Linked DNA regions of Urbifossiella limnaea. The protein of the gene in region 1 interacts with the protein of each later gene in a pairwise test. Links are inferred from orthologs where the notes say so. Each region holds a gene or a part of one and is shown on either strand. Other genes may lie near its edges.

Region 1 (9,059 bases):
CAGTAGCGGCCGTAGGGGGCCAGGATGAATGCCCCGGGCGCCGGGATGATGCCGCCCGCGTTCTGCGTGACGGCCAGGAAGTTCACTTCGCTCAGCGTCTCGCCTCGGCCGTGCCACCAGAAGTCGAGCCGGTGATCGGCATTCCCGACGAACTGGTAGTTGGCCGGGACGTGCAGCCCGTAGGGCTGCGCGGAGCCGTCGATCTTCGAGAAGTAGCCGCGGACCACGTAGCCGGTCTGCGTCGTCCACGGGTGCTTGCCGTCCTTCAGCAGCCGGGCGCGCTCCAGCCCGGCCTTCAGGACGTTCTTCACCGCCGGGATGCCCTTCGGGTCGAACACTTCCTTGTACTCGACGGCGTACCGCACGGCCTTCTCGTAAATCGCGACATCGGCGAGCAGCGGGTGCCTACCGATGTCCTTGATGAGCCCTTGCAGCTCGGCGAGCCCCTTCCGCAGCTCGGCGTCGTCGGCCGGCGGCAGGTCGATCCCCTTCGGCGGGACGGGGCGGACGTTGTCCGGGATGTTGTCGGCCGGGCCGTCGGCGGCGGCGGGGAGGGCGACGAGCGCCGCCAGGAGGGCGGCGGGGAAGGCGCGCGCGAACATCGGAGGCTCTCGCGGGGTCGGTGGGATGCGGTGAGTGTAGGGACCGCACCCTACTCCGCCGCGGGCGGATCCGATAAACCAACAGCCACGACCGTGTCCCCCGTCCGAGCCCGCGCGGCTCGCACCGCGGAGAGTTCCGATGGCAGCCGTGAAGATGATCGATGTCCGCAAGGGCATGGTGCTGAACATGGGCGGCACCCTGTTCTACGTCCTCGACCGCGACCTCAACACGCCCGGGAACTGGCGGGCCATCTTGTACCTCAAGATGAAGAACCTGACCACCGGGAGCATCACCGACGAGCGCGTCCACCCGGACGACAAGGGTGAGGTTGTGTACCTCGACACGAAGGACTTCAACTACTCGTACAAGGACGGCGACGAGTACGTGTTCGTGGACGGCGAGACGTTCGAGCCGGTCAACCTCGGCGCCGACATGGTCGGCGACATGATGAAGTACCTCCGCGAGAACGACCCGGTGAAGATCACCTTCTACGACGGCAAGGCGCTGTCGATGGAGTTGCCGCAGACGGTCACGCTGAAGGTGACGGAAACGGAGCCCGGCATCAAGGGCGCCACCGCCGCCGCCCAGACGAAGGCGGCGACGCTGGAGACCGGCGTCGTCGTACAGGTGCCGTCGTTCATCGCCGTGGGTGAGCAGATCGTCATCCAGACGGAGGACGGCAAGTACCTCAAGCGGGCGGCGAAGGAAGGGAAGTAGCCGGACCCCGAGCCCACCGGCCGTGGCCGGTGGGCTTTTCCGCGCGCCGAGGAGCCCGCCGTGAAGCCCACCGACGTGCGCGTCGCCGAAGTGTCGTACACCACCGACGACTACCAGTACCGCACGCCCATCAAGTTCGGCGGCGTCGCGCTGGACAAGGCCACCGTCCTCACCGCCCGCGTGACGGTCGAAGACCGGCAGGGCCGGCGTGCCGAGGGCGTCGGCTCGATGCCGCTGAGCAACGTCTGGGCCTTCCCGTCGCGCACACTCGGGTATGATCAGACCCTCGGTGCCATGACGGCGCTGGTCGCCGCCTTCCGTGACACCACCGCGGCACACGCCGGCTACGGCCACCCGGTCGAACTCGGGCACGCCCTGGAACCGCAGTTCCTCGCGCACCTCGGCCCCACCGGCGAGCGCCTCGGCCTCGGGGAACCGATCCCCGTGCTGGCCGCGCTCGTCGCCGCGAGCCCGTTCGACGCCGCGCTCCACGACGGCTACGGCAAGCTCCTCGGCCGCAGCGTCTACCAGTGCTACGGCCCCGACTACCTCACCGCCGACCTCGGCCACTACCTCGGCGCCGACTTCGCCGGCCGCACCCTCGACCGCTACGTGCTGCCGGCTCCGAAGGCGAAGCTGCCGCTGTACCACCTCGTCGGGGCGCTCGACCCGCTCACCTCGGCGGACGTGAAAGCCCCCGTCGGCGACGGCCTGCCCGAAACCCTCGGCGAGTGGATCGCCCGCGACGGCCTCACCCACCTGAAGGTGAAGCTGAACGGCGACGACCTGGGCTGGGACGTCGAGCGCGTCGTGCGCGTGAACGCCGTGGCCGAGGAGGTGAACGGCGCCCGCGGCGTGGCGACGTGGTTCTACTCCCTCGACTTCAACGAGCGCTGCCAGACGGTCGAGTACCTCATCGAGTTCCTCCGCCGGCTGCGCGAGCAGGCGCCCGCCGGGTACGACCGCGTGCAGTACATCGAGCAGCCGACGGCCCGCGACCTGAAGGCGAACCGGCAGAACGTCATGCACGCCGCCGCGAAGCTCAAACCCGTCGTCATCGACGAGTCGCTCGTGGACCTGGAGAGCCTCCACCTGGCGCGTGAGATGGGGTACACCGGCGTCGCCTTCAAGGCGTGCAAGGGGCAGACCCAAAGCCTCCTCCTGGCCGCGGCGGCGCAGGAGATGGGGCTGTTCCGCTGCGTCCAGGACCTGACGTGCGTCGGCCGGTCGCTGATCCACTCGGCCGGGCTCGCCGCCCACATCCCGGGCGTGGCCGCGATCGAGTCGAACGGCCGGCAGTACTGCCCCGCCGCGAACGCCGGGTGGGACGACCGCTACCCCGGCGTGTTCACCGTCGCCGACGGCACGATGAACACGGCACTTCTCGACGGCGTCGGACTGGGCGCGGGCTGAGCCTGGGACTTTGGGACGAGGGGGCCGTGGGACACAGGGACGGAAACCCTTCACCAGTCCCACAGTCTCCACGTCCCAAAGTCCCCGCCGGTTGCTCCCCGCCGCAACCACGGATACAATCAGGCCGTTCAGCCCGACCGCCCGGGCGGTTCGCCCTCCCCGCGACGTGAGGTTCTACCGGTGCAGGTGACCGTATCCGCCCGCCACGGGCATCTGGACGACCAGACCCAGGCCGCCCTCCGCGAGAAGGCCGAAGGCCTCCTCAAGTACTTCGAGCGGCTCGTCTCCGTCGCCGTCGTCGTGGACCTCCACCAGGACCACGCCCACAACGTGAAGGTGGAAATCACCGCCACCGCCGGGCACAAGCACGAGTTCGTCGCCACCGAGGCGAACGGCGACGTGGTGGCCGCGTTCGGCCTCGCGCAGGACAAGATCAAGCAGCAGATCAAGCACTACAAGGAGAAGCTGCACGACCACCGGCGGGACCCGTCGCACAACGACGCGGGTGGGAAGTGACCGCGGCCGCCCCGCCCCCCGCACCCGGCCCGGAGCCCCCCATGCGGCTGCCGAACTTCATCGTCCCGGACGCCATCATCCCGGCCCTCGCCACGTCCGCCGCGGACGTCAACCCGAAGGACGCCGCGGCCGTGGCCGGGGTGAAGGAGCGCGTCGTCCGCGAGCTGGTAGGGGCGCTCCAGGCGGCCCGCGCGTTCGGCCCCGAGCACACGGACGACGTGGTCAAGGAGGTCATGCGGCGCGAGCAACTCGGCACGACCGGGATCGGCCGGAACATCGCCATCCCCCACTCCCGCCACGCCGCCGCCGAGAAGCTCATCGGCGCCCTCGGGATCGCCCCCGCCGGCCTGCCGTTCGACAGCCTCGACGGCGAGCCGGTGTACGTGTTCGTGCTGCTGGTGTCGCCGAAGGACCGCCCCGGCGACCACCTCCGCGCCCTGGAAGCCGTGGTGCGGACGATGCGGAACGAGGACTTCGTCAAACAGCTGCGGGCCTGTACGACGAAGGCCGAGGTGTGGAACCTGCTCGAAGCCGCCCCCGGCCTCTGACGCGGCCGGGCGGCGGGGTCTTACCTGAAGGCACCGGGCGGGGGCGGGCATGGCGGCGAACGGGCGAACCGGAAACGGCGAAACGGGCGGGAACGGCCCGCTGCGCCGCACCGTCAAGGTGGTGAACCCGCTGGGGCTCCACCACCGCGTCGCCGACCGGTTCAGCCGGGCCGCCCGCCAGTTCGCCGCCGCCGTCGCCGTCTTCCACGGCGACTCGCGGGCCGACGGCAAGAGTGTCTGGGACCTGATGATGCTGGTGGTTCTGCCGGACGCCGAGGTGGTGGTCGAGGTGGACGGGCCCGACGCGGCCGCCGCCCTGGACCCGCTGGCCGCCATCCTCGGCTCCCCCGGCGGGGAAGACTACACGATCTGACCGCCCACGGGCGACATGGAATACAGGTACGGTACCGCCGTCTCGCCCGGGATCGCCATCGGCCCGGCCCTGGTGCTCGACACCGAGGGCGTCCGGATCCCCAACAAGCTCGTCCCCGCCGACCAGGTGGACGCCGAGGTCGTCCGCCTCCGCGGGGCGCTGGACGACGCCGCCTCCGAGGCCCGCGAGAAGCGGCAGCGGTACACCGCCCGGTTCGAGCCGGCCATCGGCAACATCTTCGCCGCCCAGCAGTCGGCGTTCGAAGACCCGTCGTTCCGCGACCGGCTCGAGCACCTCATCCGCACGCAGACGTACTCCGCCGAGTACGCCGTCAGCCGCGGCATCCGCGAGCAGGTCAAGAAGCTGGAGGAGGCCCAGCGGAAGGTCGGCGACCTGGCCGCGTCGGAAGTGCTCCGCCGCCGCGCCGGCGACCTGATCGACCTGGAAAAGCAGATCCTTTCGACCCTCCTCGGCCAGGTTCCGAACGCCGTGGCCCCCCTCGGCGGCGACCGCGTCGTCATCCTCGCCAACGACCTGATGCCGTCCGACACGGCCGACTTCTCGCCGCGGACGGTGTGGGCGTTCGCCACCGAGAGCGGCGGCCCCACGAGCCACACCGCCATCCTGGCCGGGGCCCTGGAGATCCCGGCGGTCGTCGGCGTCGGCCGGTTCCTGACGGACGTGTCCGGCGGCGACATGATCATCGTGGACGGGAACGAGGGGAAGATCATCCTCGACCCGGACGAGGAGACGGTCCGCAAGTACGAGGCGAAGCGGATCGCGGCGCTGAACCGCGCCGACCGGTACGACGCACTTCGAGGCAAGCCGGCCGTCACGCACGACGGAGTGGCAATCCGCCTGCTCGGAAACATCGAGTTGGCCCCCGAGGCCGCCCACTGCGCCGACCGCGGCGCGGAGGGCGTCGGCCTCTACCGCACCGAATTCCTGTACCTCAACAAGTCGTCCGACCCCACGGAGGCGGAACACTACGACGCCTACCGGGCCGTCATCGACGAGATCGGGGCGAACCGGCCGGTCGTGATCCGCACGCTCGACCTGGGGGCGGACAAGTTCAGCAGCGTGTCCGGCCTCCTGAGCGTGGAAAAGAACCCGTTCCTGGGCCTGCGCAGCGTCCGGCTGTGCCTGCGGAAGGTGGACCTGTTCCGCACCCAGCTCCGGGCGATTCTGCGGGCCGCGGCCCACGGCGACATCCGCATCATGTTCCCGATGATCAGCACGCTCGGCGAGCTGCGCCAGTGCAAGACGCTGCTCAACGAGGTGAAGGAGGACCTGGACGAGGCGGGCGTCCCCTACAAAGCGGACATCCCGGTTGGTACGATGATCGAGGTGCCGTCCGCCGCCATCCTGGCGGACGTGCTGGCCCGCGAGGTGGACTTCTTCTCGGTCGGGACGAACGACCTGATCCAGTACACCCTCGCGGCGGACCGGAACAACGAACACGTGGCCCACCTCTACGACCCGGCGGACCCGGCCGTACTGCGGCTGATCCGGACGGTGGTGGAGGCGGCGGGCAAGGCCGGGATCGACGTGAACGTGTGCGGGGAGATGAGCGGCGAGCCGCTCTACACCCCGCTCCTGATCGGGCTGGGGCTGCGGTCGCTCAGCGCGACGCCGCGGAAGATACCCGAGATCAAGCGGGTGATCCGCCAGCTGAGCGTGGCCGAGGCCGAGACGGTGGCCGGGCAGGCGCTGTCGATGGACACCGCCCGGCAGGTTCAGAACCTGTTGCGCGACCAACTACGCCGCATCCTCCCGGAGGCGGTCGAGTAGCGGGCCGGGCTCTCGGGCCGGGGGGCACCAAACCCCGGCCGAGGTTCGGTCGACGCACCCGACACGCACGGGGGGCAACGGGCGGACGACCGACGAACGACGAACGACGAACGACGGCCGCGTGCCGTCGGCCGTTGTTCATCGCCGTCCGAAATCCGCCGGGAAGACCGGACGCGATGCTCGGGGACAAGTTCCGCCTCCGCTTCGAGAAGGCCGGTGTTCTCCGGCTGCTCAGCCATCACGATTTGATGCGCGTGCTGGAGCGAATGCTCCGCCGGGCCGGCCTGCCGTTCAAGTCCACCGCCGGGTTCCACCCCGGCCCCCGCGTCGTCTTCGCGCAGTCGCTCCCGCTCGGCGTCGTCGGCCGCGACGAGGTCGTCGAGCTGGAACTGACCGAGGTGCGCGACTCCGGGGCCGTGCTGACCGGCCTGAACACCCAGGCGCCCGAGGGGCTGCGGTTCACACGCGCGGCGGTCGTCCCGATGCGGACGACGGCGATGCCGCGGCGGATCGTGTACTCGCTGCCCCTGCCGGCGGAGCGGGCGGGCGAGGCGGCCACGGCGTGTGCGGCCCTTCTCGCGCAGGACGCCGTGTGGGTGGAGCGGGTGCGGCCGAGCCGGAAGGGGCTGAACGTCCGCCGGTACCTCCGCTCGGTCGCCGTCCGCGACAACACCCTGACACTCGACCTGTGGGTCACCACCACCGGCACCGCCCGCGCCGACGAACTGCTTCGCCTCCTCGGCGTGGACGATCTGCTCGACGCCGGCTGCGTGCTCGAACGCACCCTCGTGGAACTCCGGGACGAGGCGGCCGCGCCCCTCGACCCGACCGACATCCCGCCGGACGGCCCGGCGGACACCCGGCCCGCGGACCCCTCGCGCGCCATCCCCGACCAACCCGTTGCCTCGACTAGCGTCGCCGTCCCCGGCGACCTGGCGGCGGAGTAGGACCATCACGCCCCCGCCCCACGGGCGGCAGGAGATTCGATGAAGAAAGAAATGCTGATCAACGTCCTCCAGCCGGAGGAGTGCCGCATCGCCATCGTCGAGGACGGCCAGCTCGAGGAGTTGTACGTCGAGCGCTCCAGCCAGGAGAGCTACGTCGGCAACATCTACAAGGGCCGCATCGTCAACATCGAGCCGAGCATCCAGGCCGCGTTCGTGGACTTCGGCATCGGCCGCAACGGCTTCCTCCACGTCTCCGACGTGGACCCCGCCTACTACAAGCACCTCCTCTCGAAGGAAGCACTCGCCGAGTACGAGGCCGAGATCGACCGCGAGTACGGCGGGGGTGGAGCCCAGCGCCAGAACCAAGGCGACCGCGGCGGCCGCGGGCGTGACCGCGGCGAGCGGGGTGACCGCGGCGAGCGCGGCGGCGGCGGGCAGAACTTCCGCGAACCGGCGCAGCCGAGCAGCTGGCTCCAACCGCAGCCGGCCGGCCCCGCGTCGGTCGACGACGACGGCTTCACCGAAGGCCTCGACGGCGCGGCGGCCCCGGCCGCCGAGGCGCCGGACGAGGAGCCGATCGCGCCGTTCGCCGACGGGCCGGACGAACCGCCGGCCGCCGTCGCCCCCCCGCCGCGGCCGCCGCGCCAGGCCCGGCCGCCGGCCCCGCCGGTCGAGGACGACGAGTTCGGCGCCGGGCTCGACGACGACGACGGCTTCGCCGAAGGAATCGCCGAGTCGCCCGCGCCGTCCGAGGAGACCTCGGCCCCCGAGGCCGAGGCCGAGGCCGAGGAGCCGAAAAAGAAGCCGCGCAGCCGCCGGCCGCGGAAGACGGACGAGGCGAAGCCCGAGGACGCCGCCGGCGAGGAGGGCGAGGCCAAGCCGAAGCCGCGTCGCCGCAAGAAGAAGGCGGACGGCGAGGGCGACGCGCCCGAGGGCGGCGACGCCCCGCCGGACGTGCCGCCGCTGACGATGGGCGGGGCCGAGCACCGCACCAGCCCGCCGGGCGACGAGCCGGAGATTCGGCCGTTCTTCGAGGGCGCCGACGACTTCGACCCCGACGCCCCGAACGACCGCTTCGCCGACGGCACCCCGCCCGAGCTGCCGGCGATCCCGGTTGACGACGCCGAGGACTTCGAGCCGGAGACCGCGGAGGCCGCCGAGGAGGAGGCCCGCGAGGTCGAGAAGGCCGAGCGGGAGGCACCCGTCGGCGAACCGGGCCGCGGCTTCAACGACGACTTCGACGACGCCCGCCCCGAGCCGCGCGGCGACCGCGGCGGGCGCGACCGCGACCGCGACCGCGGGCGTGGTGGGCGGGACCGCGACCGCGGGCGCGGTCCCGGTCGCGACCGCGACGACCGTGGCCCCCGCCCGGCGGCCGGGCGCGGCCCGGACCGCGGCCCGCGCTTCGGCAACGGCGGCCCCGGCGGGCCGAAGGGCGGCCGCGACCGCGGGCTGCCGAAGCCGCCGATCCAGGAGATCTTCAAGCGCGGCCAGGAGGTCATCGTCCAGGTCATCAAGGAGGGCATCGGCACGAAGGGGCCGACGCTCTCGACGTACATCAGCATCGCCGGCCGGTACCTGGTGCTGATGCCGAGCCTGAACCGCGTCGGCGTGTCGCGGAAGATCGAGGACCACGAGGCGCGCCGCCGGCTCCGCGACATCATGGCCACGCTCGGGCCGCCGAAGGGCGTGGGGTTCATCGTGCGTACCGCCGCCATCGACCGCGACGCCCAGGAGCTGCGCAACGACCTGGCGTACCTGCTGCGGCTGTGGCAGGTGGTGGTGAAGCGGATCAAGCGGGTCGCGGCCCCGGTCGAGATCTACCGCGAGTCCGACCTGATCACCAGGACCATCCGCGACATCTTCACCGCGGACGTGAGTTCCATCTACGTGGACGAGCAGACCGCGTTCGACCACGCCCGGGAGTTCCTGCAGATCGTCATGCCGAAGTACGCGGACCGCATCCGCCACTTCGACGGGACCGAGCCGCTGTTCCACAAGTACGGCATCGAGGACGAGATCGCCCGCATCCACCAGAAGCGGATCGAGCTGCCCGAGGGCGGGTCGATCATCATCGAGCAGACCGAGGCGCTGGTGGCCATCGACGTGAACAGCGGCAACTTCCGGGCGGAGAACAACGCCGAGGAGACG
Region 2 (9,301 bases), 2.0 Mb from region 1 along the record:
TTGACCACCCCGACGGCGAACGGGTACTCGGCGAACCGCTGCGTGAACGTGCGGTAGTGCTGTTCCGCGAGGACGGTCGTCGGCACCAGGATGGCCACCTGCTTGCCGCCGTCCACGGCCTTGAACGCGGCGCGGATGGCGACCTCCGTCTTGCCGTAGCCCACGTCGCCGCAGATGAGTCGGTCCATCGGCTTCGGCTTGGTCAGGTCGCCCTTCGTCTCCTGAATGGCGGCGAGCTGGTCGGGCGTCTCCTGGTACGGGAACGCGGCCTCGAACTCCGTCTGCCACTCGCTGTCCGGCGGCAGCGCTTCGGCGGCGACGGCCTGTCGCACCGCCTGGAGCTGGATCATGTCCGCGGCCATGTCGCGGACCGCCTCGCCGACGCGATCCTTCTTCCGCCCCCACGCGCTGCCGCCGAGCTTCGACAGCTCCGGCTCCGTCGCCTGCCCGCCGACGTACTTCTGCACCAGGTCGATCCGCGACGCCGGGACGTACAGCATCACCCCGTCGCGGAATTCGAGAACGAGATTCTCTTCCTGGGCCGCAGTCTCGTGGTCGGTCACCTCGGCCGTCCGGTCCAGCATGACCATGCCGCGGAAGCGGCCGATGCCGTGGGCGACGTGGACGACGTAGTCGCCGTCGTTGAGTTCGAGGAACGTGTCGATCGCCCGCCCTTCGACGCGGCGGCTCGACCCCTTTGCGGCCGGCGCCTTCACGCCGTGCGGCTGCTGGTCCTTGTGGAACAACTCGTGACTGCCGAGCACCACTACCCCGGCGCCCACGAGGCGGAAGCCGGCGCGGACGTGCCCCGTGACCAGCTTCAGCCGCTGCGACTCGGCCAGGCGGCCGGCCTTCAGCACGTCGGTGAGGCGGTGGCACTCGGCGTCGGTCTGGCAGGCGATGAGCACCCGGCTGCCGTCGTCCGCGGCCACGGCGTCGAGTTCGTCGCGGACGCGCTGCACGTTGCCGCTGAACCGCTCCACCGACTCCACCCGCAGGTGGACCGACGCCTCCACGCTCGGCCGCGGCATCGCCGACACCGCCACCGTCGGCAGCTTCAGCAGGTTGGCGAAGGTGCCGTCCACGGTGAACAGGCCGGTCGAGTCGCCGACGCGCTCGAGGAACAGCTTGGCCTGCTCCTTCAGGTCGCCGGGCTCGACCAGCGCCGCGACCGAGCCCGCGGGGAGGTGGTCGGTGAAGAAGCCGCGCTCGACGCCGCCCCCGCCCGACCCGCCGACGGGGAGCAGCGTCAGCGCCGGGCGCGTGTCGAGGCTGCGCTGCGAACCCGCGGAGAAGGTGCGGAGCGATTCCAGTTCGTCGCCGAAGAATTCGAGGCGCACCGGGTCGGGGCTGTCGGGCGGGTACACGTCGAGGATGCCGCCGCGGCGGCCGAACTCGCCGGGATACTCGACGGCCTCCACGCGCTTGTAGCCGTTCGCTACCAGCCACGCCACCAGCTCGTCGGGGTCGATCACCTCGCCGGCCGCGAGCTTCTTGCCGCGGGCCGTCAGGTCGGCCCGCGGCGGCACCGGTTGCACCAACGCGGCCACGGTACAGACGACCAGCCGCGGCGGGTCGAGGGCCAGCTGTTGCAGCAGTCGCAGGCGCGACGTGGTGGCCGGGTCGAGCTTCCCCTTGTGAGTCGGCGGCGGCCACGCCTCCCAGGCGTCGAACACGGCCGGGCGCGTGCCGGCGAACGAGGCTAGGTCTTCGGCCCAGGCTTCGAGGTCGGCGGGGGAGGCGACCACCGCGAGGACGGTGGCAGGCGAGTCGGACGCGAGTGCCGCGACGGCGAGGGCGGCGGCCGAGCCCCAGGCGCCGTCAATCGTGCCGCTGCGGCCGGCGGCCAGCGCGGCGCGCAGGTTCGCCCAGCCGTCCGCGCCGTGGAGCGTCCGGGTCAGCTGCGCCAGTCCCTCCTCGCTCGCCATCCGGGTATCCTACGCCTCGCGGAACCGCTGCCCGTCGCCGCTCGCGTCCGCCGCCCACGGGTCGCCGTGTAACCTGGATGCTAAAGGTCGCGCGGACCTGTTCCAAACCCTTTGACGAGAGACCCTTTCGGTTCTGGCAGCAAGAAAAAAGCGGCCGGCGGGACCGGCAGAATTCCTGAATCGTAGGCCGGCTCGGCCCCACTCGGTTGGGCGGCCAGAACGACTCTCATTCTGCGGCGAAGCGGTAGCCGACGCCCTGCTCGGTCAGGATGTACCGGGGCTGGGTCGGGTCGGGTTCGACCTTCCGCCGGAGCGTGGCGACGAACACCCGCAGGTAGTGGCTCTCGTGAACGTCGTGCGGCCCCCACACGTCCCGCAACAGTTGCCGGTGGGTCAGCACCTTCCCAGCGTTCCGCACGAGCAGGACCAGCAGCTTGTACTCCAGCGGGGTCAGGTGGACCGACTCGTCCTTCAGCGTGGTGGTGCGGGCGGCGAGGTCGATCCGCAGGTCGCCGACCTGGAGGACGGTCCCCTCGGCGGTCTGAGGCCGGGCGTGCCGGAGGGCGGTCCGCATCCGGGCCAGCAGTTCCCCCATCCCGAACGGCTTGGCCAGGTAGTCGTCGGCCCCGGCGTCCAGGGCCTCCACCTTCTGTTGCTCCTGGTCCCGTGCCGACAAGACGATGACCGGGGCCGTCAGCCACTCCCGGAGTTGCCGCAGCACGTCCTGCCCGTCCAGCCCCGGCAGCCCGAGGTCGAGGATCACGAGGTCGGGCGGCTGGGCCGCCGCCTTTTTGATCCCCTCCTCGCCCGACGTGGCTTCCTCGACCCGATACCCCTGCTCGGTGAGGGAGGCCCGCAGGAAGCGGCGGATCGGCGTCTCGTCCTCGATCACCAGCACGAGCGGGTCGTTGGTCCGCATGGCGTCTACTCCACCGGCATCCGGGGCGGGTGCTCGGCCAGCGGGAGCCGGATCGTGAACTCGGCCCCGCCCCCGGGCCGGTTGGCCGCACCGACGGTGCCGCCGTGCAGCCCGATGATCGCCCGGCAGATCGCCAGGCCCAGGCCGCTCCCCCGCCCGGCGTCGGGGCGGGCTGCCCCCCGGTAGAAGCGGTCGAACACTCGCTCCTCCGACCCGGCCGGGAGTCCGGGGCCGTCGTCGGTTACCGAGACGACCAGTTCTCGGCCCCCGGCGGTCGCCGAGATCAGGATGTGAGAACGAGCGGGGGTGTAGCGGGCCGCATTCTCTAACAGGTTAGAAAAAACCTGTTCCAGCAGCAGGCCGTCCACGAACAGGAGCGACATCTCCGGCGGCAGACGCACCTCGACGTGGTGGCGGTGCAGGAGCGGCTTCGTCCGCCGGAGGGCCGACCCGATGACGTCCTCCAGCACGTGCCACTGCTTGTTGGGGGACACGGCCCCGGCGTCGAGCCGGGCGATTTGCAGGATGTTCTCCAGCAGGCCGTTGAGCCGAACGGCCTCCTCGGAGATCGTTTCGAGGAGTTCCCGCCTCGTGCCGGCGGCGGTCGGCTCCAGTTGGAGCAGGGTGCTGCTGGCCCCGGCGATGGCGGCCAGCGGCGTCTTCAGGTCGTGCGAGACGCTGCTGAGGAGCGTACTGCGAACCTGCTCCGTCTCGGCCCGGAGGCGGGCGTCGGCCGCGCTCATCGCCATCCGGTCCCGCTCCACGGCCAGGGCCAACTGGCTCGCACAGTTTTCGAGCCACTGCCGCTGGTCCGGCTGGAGCAGGCGGTCCGCCGCCTCGACCCGGACGGCAATCGCACCGAACGTCGATTGCGAGCCGGTGAGGGGTACGAACAGGGCGGGAGCGTTGGGCAGCGTGTCGGTCCCCCGCCCGGCGATCTGGTCGTGGGTCATGACCCAGTGGGCGGCCGGGCCGCTGACCGGGTGCGTGGCGATGCCGGTGTTGTGTCCGAAGACGACGGCGGGAGGGTTCTTCGCCCCGGCGGGGTCGCCCGGGGCGAGGTAGATCGCCACCTCGCCGCCGGTCGTCTCTCGCAAGTGCTGCCCGGCCGCACCCACCAGGAACACGTCCCCGGCCAGCGAACTCAGCTGCTTGCCGAGCCGGTGCAGGGCCAGCGTGCGGCGCTCCCGCTGCCGGCCGAGTTCGAGTTGGGTGCGGAGTCGGGCGGTCAGGGTACTGATCAGCAGCCCGATCACGAGCAGCACGCCGAACGTGACGAGGTACTGCGTGTCGTCCACCGTGAGGGAGTAGTAGGGCAGGACGAAGAACACGTCGAACACCAGCACCGAGACGACGCTGGCCCAGACCGCCGGGCCGCGGCTGTACCGGAAGGCGACCCAGGCGACCGCCGCGAGGAACACCATCACGACGTTCGCCTCGGCCACCCGGAGGCGGGCGAACCACCCGGCCAGCAACGACCCCACGGCCACGACCCCGGTGGCGGCGAGGTACTCGGCCCACGGCACCCGGGAGGGCGGCCCGGGGACGGCTTGCGTCCCCCGGCCCTCGGCCGCCCCCTGGATCAGGTAGACGTCGATGTCGCCGCTGCCATCCAGCAGTTCCTCGACCACGCCCCTCCGGAGCCACCGCCGCCAGGGGGGCGTGCGGGTCTTGCCGACGAAGATCTTGGTCACGTTGTTCGTGCGGGCGTAGTCGAGGAGCGTCGCCGCCACCCCCGTCCCGGTCAGGGTGACCGTCTCGGCCCCAAGCCGCTCGGCCAGTCGGAGGTGGTCGGCGACCCGCTGGGCGGCGGCCGGGACGCTGGCGACCCCCGGCTGCTCGACGCTGACGGCCAGCCACGGGGCGTCGAGGGCGGCGGCGAGTTGCCGGGCGGTGCGGATGACCCGGGCGGTGGTCGGGCTGGGGCCGACGCAGACGAGCAGCCGGTCCGTCGTCGCCCACGGTGCGCCCGCCGCCGACCGGCGGCGGGCCGACTCGACCTCGGTGTGGACCCGCCGGGCCGCTTGCCGGAGGGACAGTTCCCGCAGGGCGACGAGGTTCGACCTCTGGAAGAAGCTCTGAATCGCCCGCTCGGCCTGCTCCGAGCGGTACACCTTGCCCTCACGCAGCCGCCCGAGCAGGTCTTCGGGCGGGATGTCGGTCACTTCCAGTTCGTCGGCCATCTCGAAGATGCGGTCCGGGACCGTCTCCCGCACGGTCACGCCGGTGATCTGCCCGATCACGTCGTTCAGACTCTCGATGTGCTGGACGTTGAGCGTCGTCCAGACGTTAATCCCGGCCTCCAGCAACTCGGCCACGTCCTGCCACCGTTTGGCGTGTCGGCACCCCGGGGCGTTGGTGTGGGCGAGTTCGTCGACCAGGATCAGGTCGGGGCGGCGGGCGAGTGCGGCATCGACGTCGAACTCCCGCAGCACGACGCCGGCGTACTCGACCCGGCGGGTCGGCAGGGCCTCCAGCCCGGCCAGCAGGGCTTCCGTCCCCGGCCGCCCGTGCGGTTCGACGTAGCCGACGACGACCTCCCGCCCGGCCGTCCTGGCGTGCCGGGCCGCTTCGAGCATGGCGTAGGTCTTCCCGACCCCGGCGGCGTAGCCGAAGAAGACTTTTAACTTCCCCCGCTTCGCCTGCCGTTCCTCGGCCCGCAGTCGGGCGAGCAGGTGTTCGGGGTCCGGCCGGGTGGGTGTCATGATGCCCTCCGGGTGTTACCGTGCGGCCCCGGCGTCCAGCGCGCGGTTCAACGTCAGCACGTTCACCCGTGGCTCCCCGAGGAGGCCGAACTGCCGGGGTTCGGTCTGCGCCCGGACGAGTGCCCGGACCGCTTCCTCGGTCATGTTTCGGGCGGCGGCGACCCGGCGGACCTGAACCTCGGCGGCGGCGGGGCTGATGTGCGGGTCGAGGCCGCTGCCGGAGGCGGTCACGAGTTCGACCGGGACGGCCCCGACGGTCGGGTCGTACTTCCGCAGATCGTCGATCCGCCCCCGGGCGTTCTTGGCAAGGTCCGGGTGCTGGGGGCCGAAGTTGGACCCCGACGAGGCGACGGCGTTGTACGGCACCGGACTGGTCGCCGACAGCCGCCCCCAGAAGTATTCCGGCTTCGCGAACGGTTGGCCGATTAGCTCCGACCCGGCGGGCCGACCGTCGTGGGCGATCAGGCTGCCGTTCGCAGGGCCGCGGAACAGCGTTTGAGCCAGCACGGTCACGACGAGCGGGTACACGACCCCGGTGAGCAGGGTCATGACGCCGAGGACGACCAGCGATGTTCGCAGGTGGTGCCACATAGGGGTTCTCCGGTCAGCCCGTGAACAGCGAGAGCAGCAGGTCGATGGCCTTGATGCCGACGAACGGCACGAGCAGCCCGCCGACGCCGTACACGAGCAGGTTGGTGCGCAGCAGTTGGGCCGCCCCGACGGGCCGGTAGCGGACGCCCCGGAGGGCCAGCGGCACCAGGGCGACGATGACCAGGGCGTTGAAGATCACCGCCGCCAGGATGGCGTTCGCCGGGGTCGACAGCCCCATCACGTCGAGCGTCTTGAGGGCCGGGTACGTCGAGGCGAACGCCGCCGGGAGGATGGCGAAGTACTTCGCCACGTCGTTGGCGATGCTGAACGTGGTCAGTGCCCCCCGGGTCATCAGCAGTTGCTTGCCGACGTGGACGACCTCGATCAGCTTCGTCGGGTTGGAGTCGAGGTCCACCATGTTCCCCGCCTCCTTGGCCGCCTGGGTGCCGGTGTTCATGGCGACGGCGACATCGGCCTGGGCCAGGGCCGGGGCGTCGTTGGTGCCGTCCCCGGTCATCGCCACGAGGCGACCGCCCTGCTGGTACTCCCGGATCAGGGCCAACTTCGCCTCCGGGGTGGCCTCGGCCAGGTAGTCGTCCACCCCGGCCTCGGCGGCGATGGCGGCGGCGGTGAGCGGGTTGTCGCCGGTGATCATCACCGTCTTGATCCCCATCCGCCGCAGTTCGGCGAACCGCTCCTTGATCCCGCCCTTCACGACGTCCTTGAGTTCGATCACCCCGAGAACCCGGGCGTCCCGGCTGACCACCAGCGGCGTGCCCCCGGCCTGAGCGATCGCCCGCACCGCCTCGCGCACCGTATCGGGGAAGGTGCCGCCGAGGGTGCGGGCGTGGGCCTCGACGGCGTCGGCGGCCCCCTTGCGGATTTGCCGGCCGTCCAGGTCCACGCCGCTCATGCGGGTCTTGGCCGAGAACGGGACGAAGTGCGGGCCGATCTGTTCCAGATCGCGGCCCCGCAGCCCGAACTCCCGCTTCGCCAGCACGGCGATGCTCCGACCCTCGGGCGTCTCGTCGGCGAGCGAGGCCAGGTGGGCGGCGGACGCCAAGTCTTCCCCGCTCACGCCGTCGGCCGGGACGAACCGGGTCGCCTGCCGGTTGCCGAGGGTGATGGTGCCGGTCTTGTCGAGGAGCAGCACGTCCACGTCCCCCGCCGCCTCCACGGCCCGGCCGGACATGGCGACCACGTTGGACCGGCCGAGGCGGTTCATGCCGGCGATCCCGATGGCCGAGAGCAGGGCACCGATGGTGGTCGGGGCGAGGCACACGAGTAGTGCCACCAGGACCGTGAGCGTGACGGGCCTCCCCGCCCCGGAGACTTCAACGCTGTACGCCGAGAACGGCAGGAGGGTGACCACCACGAGCAGGAAGACGAGGGTGAGGGCGGCGAGGAGGATCGCCAGGGCGATCTCGTTCGGCGTCTTCTGCCGCCTCGCCCCCTCGACCATTGCGATCATCCGGTCGAGGAAGCTCTCCCCCGGCAGGGTCGCCACCCGCACGACCAGCCAGTCGGAGATGATGCGGGTGCCGCCGGTGACGGAACTGCGGTCGCCGCCGCTCTCCCGGACCACCGGGGCACTCTCCCCGGTGACGGCACTCTCGTCCACCGACGCCACACCCTCCACGACCTCGCCGTCGGCCGGGATCACGTCGCCGGCCCGCACCAGCACGAGATCGCCGACCCTCAGATCGGCGGCCGGAACGTCGGCCGTCTCACGGGTCTTCGGGTCGGTCAGCCGCCGGGCGGTAACCTCCGTGCGGGACTTCCGCAGGGACGCCGCCTGGGCCTTGCCGTGCCCCTCCGCTATCGCCTCGGCGAAGTTGGCGAACAGCACGGTCGCCCACAGCCAGGCGGCAACCCCCAGGACGAACCCCGACGACTCGCCGGAGCCGCCCGACGGCGACCGCACCCAGAGCAGCGTGGTCAGGATGCTGCCGAGGTACACGGCGAACATCACCGGGTTGCGGAGTTGGGTGCGGGGGTCGAGTTTCGCCAGGGACGCCACGACGGCACCCCGGAGGATGTCCGCACGGAACAACGCCGGGGCTTCGGATCGAGTGTTCATGGGTGTTCGGTGGCTCCGGTTACGACCGCATCATCAGGTGTTCGACGACCGGCCCCAGGGCCAGGGCCGGGAAGAAGCTCAGGGCACCGACCACGACCACCACGGCCACGAGCAGGAACACGAACAGTGGCGTGTGCGTCGGCAGCGTCCCCGGCCCCGCCGGGACGTGGTTCTTCCGGGCCAGCGACCCGGCGACGGCCAGGACCGGGAGCATCACCCCGAACCGGCCGACGAGCATCGCCAGCCCGAGCGTGCCGTTGTAGAACGGGGCGTTGGCCCCCAGCCCGGCGAACGCCGAGCCGTTGTTGTTCGCCGCCGACGAGTAGGCGTACAGGATTTCGCTGAACCCGTGCGGGCCGGCGTTGGCGACCCCCTTCTTGCCGTCCTCGACCGTCACGCCGAGGGCCGTGCCGATCAGCACCGCGGCACACGGCAGGATGATGACCAGGGAGGCCATCTTGACCTCGAACGCCCCGATCTTCTTGCCGAGGTACTCGGGGGTGCGGCCGACCATCAGCCCGGCCAGGAACACCGTGATCAGGGCGAACACGAGCATCCCGTACAGCCCGGACCCGACCCCGCCGAACACGACCTCGCCGAGTTGCATCAGCCACATCGGCGCCAGCCCGCCGAGCGGCGTGTACGAGTCGTGCATGGAGTTCACCGACCCGTTCGCCGCCGCCGTCGTGGCGACCGCCCACAACGCCGAGTTCGGGACGCCGAACCGGACCTCCTTTCCCTCCGTGTTCCCGGCGGTCTGGTCGACCCCGAGGGGCGTCAACGTCGGGTTCGGCTGGAGTTCGGCCCAGACGGTAACGCCGAGCAGCGGGAGGAAGATCACCAGCATGGCGGCCAGGATCGCCCACCCCTGTCGGCGGTCGCCGACCATCTCGCCGAACGTCCAGCACAGGGCGGCGGGGATCAGCAGGATTGCCACCAGTTGAAGCAGGTTCGACAGCGGGGTCGGGTTCTCCAGCGGGTGCGCCGAGTTGGTGTTGAAGAACCCGCCGCCGTTGGTGCCGAGCTGCTTGATTGCCACCTGGGAGGCAGCCGGACCGACGGCGATTCGCTGGGTCGT

What was found.
Region 2: the proteins of ETAA1_RS13325 (region 1) and ETAA1_RS21345 interact in binary tests that used the Escherichia coli proteins (3 or more experiments, as listed by UniProt). The link is inferred for Urbifossiella limnaea from one-to-one orthologs.

Annotation. Positions count from the first base shown.
Region 1 is NZ_CP036273.1:3,253,763-3,262,821, reverse strand. The notes cover bases 2,064-5,043. They hold ETAA1_RS13325 (PTS sugar transporter subunit IIA), read left to right. Parts: upstream 2,064-3,290; coding sequence 3,291-3,797; downstream 3,798-5,043. Other genes in these bases: ptsP (phosphoenolpyruvate--protein phosphotransferase), read left to right, coding at 4,186-5,043; ETAA1_RS13320 (HPr family phosphocarrier protein), read left to right, coding at 3,847-4,170; hpf (ribosome hibernation-promoting factor, HPF/YfiA family), read left to right, coding at 2,920-3,249; ETAA1_RS13335 (mandelate racemase/muconate lactonizing enzyme family protein), read left to right, coding at 2,064-2,733. Outside these bases: ETAA1_RS13345 (prolyl oligopeptidase family serine peptidase), read right to left, coding at 1-602; efp (elongation factor P), read left to right, coding at 742-1,320; more of ETAA1_RS13335, read left to right, coding at 1,381-2,063; more of ptsP, read left to right, coding at 5,044-5,961; ETAA1_RS13310 (TIGR03936 family radical SAM-associated protein), read left to right, coding at 6,138-6,908; ETAA1_RS13300 (Rne/Rng family ribonuclease), read left to right, coding at 7,878-9,059. UniProt on the Escherichia coli protein: Seems to have a role in regulating nitrogen assimilation.
Region 2 is NZ_CP036273.1:5,237,874-5,247,174, reverse strand. What follows is about bases 2,653-5,874. They hold ETAA1_RS21345 (sensor histidine kinase), read right to left. Parts: upstream 5,553-5,874; coding sequence 2,853-5,552; downstream 2,653-2,852. Other genes in these bases: kdpC (potassium-transporting ATPase subunit KdpC), read right to left, coding at 5,568-5,874; ETAA1_RS21350 (response regulator), read right to left, coding at 2,653-2,847. Also shown: mfd (transcription-repair coupling factor), read right to left, coding at 1-1,928; more of ETAA1_RS21350, read right to left, coding at 2,155-2,652; more of kdpC, read right to left, coding at 5,875-6,143; potassium-transporting ATPase subunit KdpB, read right to left, coding at 6,157-8,223; potassium-transporting ATPase subunit KdpA, read right to left, coding at 8,243-9,301. UniProt on the Escherichia coli protein: Member of the two-component regulatory system KdpD/KdpE involved in the regulation of the kdp operon. KdpD may function as a membrane-associated protein kinase that phosphorylates KdpE in response to environmental signals.